4 regions of the Paenibacillus sp. G34 genome follow, and region 1 is predicted to be linked to each of the others. Evidence: riboswitches for the same ligand, from Rfam matches in the RefSeq annotation. Region 1 holds a riboswitch; each other region holds the start of a gene.
The links. Region 1 has a riboswitch for cyclic di-AMP ahead of AC1VYS_RS00510 (C40 family peptidase). Riboswitches for the same ligand answer to the same signal wherever they lie in the genome.
Positions count from the first base shown of each region.

Region 2: another riboswitch for cyclic di-AMP. It lies ahead of AC1VYS_RS16345 (3D domain-containing protein); the one in region 1 lies ahead of AC1VYS_RS00510 (C40 family peptidase).
Region 3: another riboswitch for cyclic di-AMP. It lies ahead of AC1VYS_RS10450 (C40 family peptidase); the one in region 1 lies ahead of AC1VYS_RS00510 (C40 family peptidase).
Region 4: another riboswitch for cyclic di-AMP. It lies ahead of AC1VYS_RS07030 (hypothetical protein); the one in region 1 lies ahead of AC1VYS_RS00510 (C40 family peptidase).

Region 1 covers NZ_CM166469.1:107,886-110,088, forward strand. Annotated here, with positions in the region: gene AC1VYS_RS00505 (GNAT family N-acetyltransferase) at 1-272, opposite strand, end outside; gene AC1VYS_RS00510 (C40 family peptidase) at 606-1,076, opposite strand; cyclic di-AMP (ydaO/yuaA leader) riboswitch at 1,080-1,217, opposite strand; gene AC1VYS_RS00515 (hypothetical protein) at 1,512-2,203, opposite strand, start outside.
Region 2 covers NZ_CM166469.1:3,624,574-3,626,776, reverse strand. Annotated here, with positions in the region: gene AC1VYS_RS16350 (amino acid ABC transporter ATP-binding protein) at 1-661, shown strand, start outside; cyclic di-AMP (ydaO/yuaA leader) riboswitch at 844-1,040, shown strand; gene AC1VYS_RS16345 (3D domain-containing protein) at 1,043-1,714, shown strand; gene AC1VYS_RS16340 (polysaccharide deacetylase family protein) at 1,843-2,203, opposite strand, start outside.
Region 3 covers NZ_CM166469.1:2,276,032-2,278,234, reverse strand. Annotated here, with positions in the region: gene pelA (pectate lyase) at 1-615, opposite strand, end outside; cyclic di-AMP (ydaO/yuaA leader) riboswitch at 1,000-1,131, shown strand; gene AC1VYS_RS10450 (C40 family peptidase) at 1,137-1,601, shown strand; gene AC1VYS_RS10445 (carboxymuconolactone decarboxylase family protein) at 1,705-2,034, opposite strand.
Region 4 covers NZ_CM166469.1:1,600,686-1,602,888, forward strand. Annotated here, with positions in the region: gene AC1VYS_RS07025 (glutathione peroxidase) at 1-191, opposite strand, end outside; cyclic di-AMP (ydaO/yuaA leader) riboswitch at 571-746, shown strand; gene AC1VYS_RS07030 (hypothetical protein) at 864-1,292, shown strand; gene AC1VYS_RS07035 (HAD family hydrolase) at 1,435-2,133, shown strand.

The sequences.
Region 1 (2,203 bases):
TTCGGGTGCATGCCGAGGCCAATACGTGTAACATTCTGGAGCGGAAAATACTGTGCAAAACCATACACATGATTATCCTGATTCAGGACAATGGCATATTGCTCTTCTCGCAGTTGTGCATCTCCAAACTCGACTTCCAGTGCTTTCATCTGTTCCCACGGCAACCAGCTATAGATATTGTAAGGCGGATCATATTGCCAGCTACAGATGAGTTCTGCATGACCTTCCTGCATAGGCACCACATGAAACGTCAAAGGGGCTTCATTCTTCATATAAAAGCGCATGCTCCTCTCTCCGTTATCCGTTCATTGTTCACTCTACAAAAGACCTGTCCATTTGACAAGTCTTCAATTCTCAGAAAAAAATGAAACAAAAGTACGGATCACTCCGTTTATATTATAACGGGTTGGGTAAAAACATCATAAGGGCACGGATCAACGAAGGAAGATAACATGTTGGTTCAGGAACATATACATGAATTGTAGCATCAGCAACCACATGGGATCAGAAAGCATAAAAAAACCGCCGGATACATTCCTGCGGAGAATGTACCGGGCGGTTCTGTTTATACTTCGTTACAGTATGATGTTGATTCCGGCTTGTCCCTAGTCGAGGGCCAAAGACTCATACGCGTCCGTGCTCATAATCCGTTTAGCGCCAATGTAGCGGTTAGCCCAGTAATCTTCACTCAATGAGCTGATCGTTACACCTTTGGAAGAAGAAGAATGTGCGAACTTGCCACTTCCTACAAAAATACCTACGTGAGACACGCCTTTACCTGTTGTGTTAAAGAACACCAGATCTCCAGGTCTCATCTCCATGCGAGATACGGAATCCCCCATGTCGTATTGAGAGCTAGATTGACGAGCCAAATCAATACCTAGTTTGTCGAATACATACCGTGTGAATCCGGAGCAGTCAAAACCATCAAGTGTTGTTCCTCCGCTTTTGTATGTAGTTCCCATTGCTGAATCAATGACTTTATCCATCTTAGAATCTGCAAACGCGCTGCCTGCTCCAAGTGATAATGCAAATGTGAGGCTAAGTACTGCTGCTGTAAGTTTCTTCTTAAACAAGTGATATACCCCTTCCAACGCCTGCGAGGTTAGCTTAAGGATTCGGTTGAAGGTCCCCTATGATCCCTCTGTTTCAAGATCAATTCACCCATAACTGGTTCCCCCGCTTCCCAGGTGCCAAGAATTTGGCTATGCTAGTTATTGCACCTGAAAAAGAAAAGAAAATTTAATTTTAAGGATTTAATTTTAAGTTGTTACAAATAAGGATTTAAAGATTACAAAGTTGTTACTAAAAGCTCACTGCGATTATTGTACCAGAGGCTTAGTACTTTGGCAACGTTTAGCAGCAAAATTAGCAAAAAAAACCTCGACCTTTGACGGGGAAAGGTCGAGGTTTGTGTATTTATACGCAATAACGAATGAAATGTTTAACATGAGATGGTAACAAATTTTTATTTTTGAAAGCGATATCAGATTGCATGCGAAATTGTGGGATTAACCTATATGATCTTCATTTCTGGTTGATGTCGATTGCCATAAGCGAAAATGACTACAAATTTTCCACATGCTGAGCAGGCTGCGGGCAAGGGGGTAGGTTTGTTGCAAGATCAGCCCGGAGAGTCCTGTCAGGAACCATGAGGCAGATGTGAATGCACCAAAGACAAACAAATGAACAACTCCGAGCGCCAGCGCAATGCCGATGACAGGGAAGATGCGGCGTACAGCAATCCACAGTCCCTTAAATGTACCGTGAGTTCGTCCTTCTCCTTCAGGGTCAGAAATGCCAAACTGCATATAGAGCACGGCATGGTGTACAATCCAGCCATAGATGATCCAGCTTGCTACATATGGGATGCCAGGAAGTAATAGATGAAGAGAATGAAAGCTATCCATTATTGTTGAATACAAAATGGGAACGAGCCAGTATCCAGGAAGTAGTATGAGTACTGTACGTATGGTGTGCGTCAGGAGCATCGGTTTCCATAACTTTTTAATGCCCTGAATAAAAGGAATGCGTTCTTCTGTAGAATTGTAATGTTGAAGGGAGTAAAGCAATCCTGCTTGAATGAGTGGACTGATCAACAGGCGAAGCAGCAACATGGCACCCAGAATCCATAGATAGCGCTGGACTTCCGGGCCAGACAGACTCAGCTGGCTTTCCATTTTGAATAAAAGTGTGCTTAGCT
Region 2 (2,203 bases), 3.0 Mb from region 1:
CGTAACGATTGGCAAAGGTGAGGTTGTTGTGGTCATTGGCCCTTCGGGTTCGGGGAAAAGTACATTTCTGCGCTGTCTGAACCTGCTTGAGCAGCCAACTTCGGGACAGATCGATTTTGAAGGTGTGTCGATTACCGATCCCAAGCATAACATTAATGCTACACGTGAGAAAATGGGCATGGTATTCCAACACTTTAACCTGTTCCCGCATAAAACGGTTCAGCAAAACATTACGATTGCCCCAATCAAGGTGAAAAAGCAATCTACAGATGAAGCAAACAAAATTGCCGAGGATCTTTTAAAAACAGTTGGTTTGGCTGACAAAAAAGATGTTTTTCCCAATCAGCTGTCTGGTGGACAAAAGCAACGGATTGCGATTGCAAGGGCACTCGCGATGCAGCCACATGTTATGCTGTTTGACGAGCCTACATCAGCTCTTGACCCTGAGATGGTCGGTGAAGTATTGGAAGTTATGAAACGGCTTGCCGAAGGCGGAATGACGATGGTTATTGTAACGCATGAGATGGGCTTCGCGCGTGAAGTGGGTGACCGGATCCTGTTTATGGATGGCGGGGTTATTGTCGAAGAAGGCACACCTGATGAGGTGTTCGGAGCTCCAAAACATTCGCGTACACGAGACTTTCTTGCAAAAGTACTGTAATTCATGCCACTCTGTATATAGAGTAAAATGAATAACAGCGTTATCGGATCATGAATCCGGTAACGCTTTTTTGTTTTAATAAGAAAGATGAGGTAGGAAAGTAACGTTTCTGTTACCTGATTATCATATCAAAACGCCAATTGGAAACATTTACTACAGCTTAAGGTTACAAAATTGTGATATATTCAAGTCTGCCGAAACTTCCGAAGTGGAAGTGCGGGGGACGTAACAATGCAGACATATGGAGACATATCAGAAATATGCTGCTTGGGGTGAATTAGGAATACATAATGTTTCAGCATTTCACGTACAGCCTATAGGGTGGGCTCCTCCATCCGAATCCGACAACTAACTTCGCAGGCATCATGAGGGAGGAAGACCATGTATAACAAGAAACGTATAGCCAAAACTGCCATCGCACTAATGACATCGATTCTATTCATTCAAGCCGTTCCAGCTCACGCGGATTCCGTTCATGTGGCCAAAGAAGGGGACACCTTCTTCACCTTATCCAAGCAATATGGCATTGATATGAACACCTTAATCAAAACGAATAAAGATATTTCACCTTATAACATCTATGGTGGTCTGAAAATTACAATTCCAGGTAACGAAAACAAAGCCGTAGCAGCACCGGTTCAAGCGAAGTCACAGGAAACGACGGTTACAACTGCGAGCCTTGACGTGAATCCGGATAACAAAGTGGTACAAGCTTGGGGTAAGACACTTGACTACAGCAAAACACTGAATGTTAAAGCAACAGCATATTCAGCGGATGCTTCCGAAAATGGTGGATGGGGCGCTGTTGATTATTTTGGCAATCCGCTCGAACTCGGCACGATCGCCGTGGATCCAAAGGTGATTCCATTTGGAACAAAGGTATTGGTGACTGGCCATACACATCCAGGGTTGCCTAAACAGGCTTTCATAGCAACTGCTCTGGACGCAGGCAGCGCCATTAAGGGAAATCGCATCGATATCTTCATCCCTGGAAGCAAACAGTTTGTAAGTTCGTTTGGTTTTCAGGATATTGAGTTGTACATTTTAAAATAAGACTTAAACCCTTCCCTTAATGGATTTGGGTCACAAGTTGAATAGAGTATTAACTTAAACAGAGTGTTCTTGCGTAATCATGATAGGTATGATTCATGATGACGTAGAAGAACACCCTGTTCTTTCACTTATTGTTTCTCTTTTGGCAGTTTAAGCATTTCGTCCAATGTAACTAATTCATACCCTCGGTTTCGCAATTCCTCAATAACTTCAGGCAAAGCCTCTACTGTACCTTTCAGGTTCGAACCTGTACCGCCGCCAGCGTGCTGTAATACGATGGAACCAGGTTTCACGGCGGTGAGAATATTATGTTTTACCTTTTCCTTGTCTAGTCCTTTCCAATCGAGAGAATCCACATTCCAATTCACGATGCTGTAATGCTGTTTTGCAGCCCATCGCAACTGCTCTTCATTAATGTCCCCATACGGAGGACGAATCATTTTGGGCGTATATCCTGTCAGACGGTGAATAATATCGCCGGTATGTAAT
Region 3 (2,203 bases), 2.2 Mb from region 1:
GATTCTGCCCCCGGCTGGTCTTAATGAACTGGAATCATGCTGTTGTCCCCAAGCCGTTAACTTCCCACCCGATACCACCTGGGTATTTAGGATGGCATCCACTCCTTTGGAAACGGCATTTTTACTGCGATTTGCTAGAGAACTGTCGATAAAGGAAAAGTTCCCCTTACGTCCTGCGACTTCATCGAGCAAGTACAATACATTAATCATTGCATCATCATTATAGGTTATATGTTTATGATAGCCGGAGCTTTGATAGACTTGCGGCCAACCACCATTAGAGTACTGCATATTAAGCAAAAAGTTGATGCCTTTGATCGCTGCAGCCGAATATCGCGGGTCATTTGTTTTTTTGAACTCACTTGCTAGTCTTCTGATTTCCGAGTATGTAGCTTTGTTATCGATCGTCGATTTGGCCCATTCACCTGACGTCTGACTGTAATCTTTTCTCCAGCCTCCATCCGGTCGCTGATTTTTTAAAATATCGGATAGACTCGCTGTTGTACCGGAAGCATCAGCTGCCGATACAGTTGGTACAGGAAGGACAGCCATTCCTGCTACGGAGAATACCATAGAACACGCCAGTACAAATGTTACTAATCTTTTTGCCTTCACAAGACAACACACTCCCCAATTCACAAATTTGATTACTCAACCAAACAAATCCCAATGAAAACAATTTAAATACAAATTTTGTATGTATTAAATGTATGATATGCAATAAATAAACTTTTGTCAATATATGCAACAACACGCAAAAATTCTCTTTAATTTAACATATAGGAATAACTCTTTTAGCTCTTGACAAACTTGTTTATTATCCAGTTCTCTCTCTGATGAAACATTAATGACTTTTTTGTAATCTTTAGACCCCTCTTTTAAACATTATTATGACGAAAAATGATAATTCCGCTAACATTGAGGCTAAATGAAGTGTTTTAAACCGGTTTGACAATTACGCATTTATGCAATATAGTTTCAAATAGTTACAAAAACTTAATTATTCATTTGCCGAGTTTCAGGATTGAAAACGGGGGAACCATTTTGGGTGAATTATTCTTATACATAGGAAATATAGGGAACCTTCTACCGAACCCTTAGCTAACTCCGTAGGCATCGAAGGGAGAACATTGATTTTGAAAAAACTGATTATTTCCATTTTTGGAGCTGCAGTACTATTTACATCCGGGGCAACAAGCACAGAGGCAAGCACAATTAATACGGTGGTTAACAATATGACAGGCATCCCGTATAAATGGGGCGGCACAACCATGGCTGGCTTCGATTGTTCCGGGTTTATGAGATATCTTTTTAACAAATACAGCATTGAATTGCCACGAACGTCGCAGCAACAAGCAAAAGCCGGCACACCTGTCTCCAAAGCAAGCATTCGTACAGGAGATTTGGTCTTCTTCAACACAACCGGCAAAGGCATCTCCCATACAGGAGTATACATTGGTGGAGGTCAATTCGCGCATGCTTCAAGCAGTAAAGGTGTCAGCATCACCAAGTTGTCCAACCCTTATTTCAATGATCGTTATGTAACAGCAAGACGGGTGACAGGACAATTTATGTATAATAAAATGTTAGGTAAAATCTAAGCAGACATCTAAGTAGTCCATTCCCCTTCGACATATGCATTAACCATAAAAAGGAGGTCCCTCTCTAATCGGGGACCTCCTTTTCGATGTGAAAATTCAGATTCTAATGCAACGCCTTCTGAACACGCATGGCTCCCTGTGACAAGGCATGTCCGCCTCCTACTGCTCCAGCGACAGCCACGGTCTCCATAATCTCCTGATCAGTTGCACCTTTGGACCGAGCTTCCTCAACATGATAAAACGTGCAAACTTCGTTATTAGCGAACAATCCAATACCTAATGCAATTAACTGCTTCGTTTTGGCATCAAGCACACCAGGCTGGAAGCATTCTCCTGTAAACTCATGATATGATTTCACCACATCCGGGAGAACATCGCTCAATGCGCCAATCTGATCCTTATAAGCATGAACTTTATCATTCATCAATGTCATAGCTTTAAGCACACCCTCTCGGCTGTAAATACAGCGATTTTTTCCACTCACTGTATTTATCTTCTCTCGCATGAGTCACAAATATGCCAAGTCTCGATGGTAAATCCAAACATTTGGTTTGAAGAATACGCTTTGGTGAATCCTTTGAAAAATGAATACGCCTTTGAAT
Region 4 (2,203 bases), 1.5 Mb from region 1:
TTGCTTGGGAATCCAAGCACTTCGAACGGAGCGTCCTGGAATTTATCCTGCAGTTCCTGCAGGCCTTTGAATTGAGGGGTGAGACCACATTGACTCGCGGTATTCACAATTAACAACACTTTGCCTCGATATTGGGACATCTCAATCTCTTGTCCACGTAGGGTGTTTACTTTGAAATCATAGACTGACATGGGGATTGCCTCCATCCTATTTTTCTTGATATGTTTATTATATTTTAAGCAATTAAATAATGCAAAACTTATTTTGATTTATCGTTGTTATGTTCATTCGCTAATTGGAAGTTCCGCATAGGTGAGGAATGTACAAATTAATTTTCGTGCGGCTGAGAATTAGATAGCTTGGATGAGATGGATGGCGTATAACCTCATTGTAAGCGTTATTATTAATGTATATTGCCGGAAATCTGACGATTCGGTGATCTGTGTGCACTTTACATGATCATGGCACGGGTGTATGATTCATATCGTAATTTGAATTTTAATTAAACTGTACATGAAAAACGAAACAAACGATAATATCGATCGATCTTTTACTTAAGATTTACGAACGATGTTTTAATCGCTGAGTTTCCATTCGTAGTGGGTGGAAAACGGGGGAACCAACAGGGTGTGCTGTGTTACAGCAGCAGACATCCATGGGGTGAATTTTCCGGTGACAGCCGGAAATAGGGCGACTCTCGCGCCCGAATCCGTCAGCTAACCTCGTAAGCGTTAAAGGGAGAGGCAACAAACCGCACGCTGGTTCATGGCGCTTTTGCCATGGATTATTTAAGAAGCGTTCCGGAGGCCTTGGTCCCCACGCTTCTTTTTTGTTGTCTTTTCACGCCAAGGGAGGAACGAATGATGGATACAGAGATGATTTTGGTAACGGCTCCGAATGAAGCTGGACGTAAATTTGTTAAATTGCTGATGTACAAAAAAATGCCTTTTGCCGTTCTGACAAACAGCGCTGGTGAGGAGCGCAAACTTCGCCGCATTGGGGTAGAACACGTCATTCGTATGAATACGGCAGCGGCTGAAAAATGGTTTTTGCCGCAGGGTAGTGTAGGAAATGTATTTATTTTTGAAAATAGTTTGAATTTGACCTGCCGTTACCTGCAGATTTGCCGCTCGTGGACTTCAAAGTCTTTGTGTGTGATCACCGAGCAGAGCCATCCTAAAGGGATTTATCGGGGTATGGGAGCAGATAAAATCGTATATTCATTGAATGGAGAAGTCGGCTTTCTTCTCAATAGCTGTAACAAACCGCAAGCTGAAGTCAGCAGCTTGTGATTGATTCGATGTAAGGTGCCTGCTATAATTGCAGCTATGGACTAACGGAATTTGAGGAGACTCATGCTTGTCGTGGGTCTTCTTTTTTTATGGATGCAGCGTGCAAGCTAGGGTAAAATGCGGCTTACAAGGAGGAATCGGCGTGCCGGATATTGCCGGATTGAAGTGGTTGTTTTTTGATGTGGGGGATACGCTGGTGGACGAATGGGAGCCTGTAGACGATATCATCGGGCAGTTTGTTCGAGAAGCCGGCGCTTACGGTTATCCAGTTACAATTGAAGCGGTGCGAGAGCTGTTTGCAATCTGTTATCGCAAGTATGAACAATGGCCCATGAAAGTTGCCATACGTACATACATTCATGATGAAGATCACCGCATTCAGATTCAGGACAAGCTAAAATTCCGTAAAGAACTGGAGCGACCGTTCCCTTCCGCAACCAAGGTGCTTGAGCAGCTTTCGCAGCACTATCGTATTGGCATTATTGCCAATCAGAGCCCTGGTACTGAAGCAAGACTAGAGAGCTACGGACTTCGAAAATATGTTGATGTTCTGGCATGTTCGGCAGAAGAAGGGGTGTCCAAGCCTGATCCGGAGTTGTATGCGGTTGCTTTGAAGCAGGCGGGATGCGCTCCAGAAGAAGCGGTGATGGTCGGAGATCGAATCGATAATGATATCATGCCAGCGCGTAGTTTGGGGTTACGCACGATTCGTATTTTGCAAGGGTACGGAAGGTTCCAGCCAGAGCTATCGGATGACGAGCGCGCAGACTGGACAGTGGCGTCTCTGGATGAACTACTTCCATTACTTATACCTGATGAGGATACGAGCAGACCTGTATGAGCATGAAGTTAGATCCGGCCCGAGTTAGAGGTATACATGCTTCGAGTTGTTTAAAAAGTAAAGACACAAA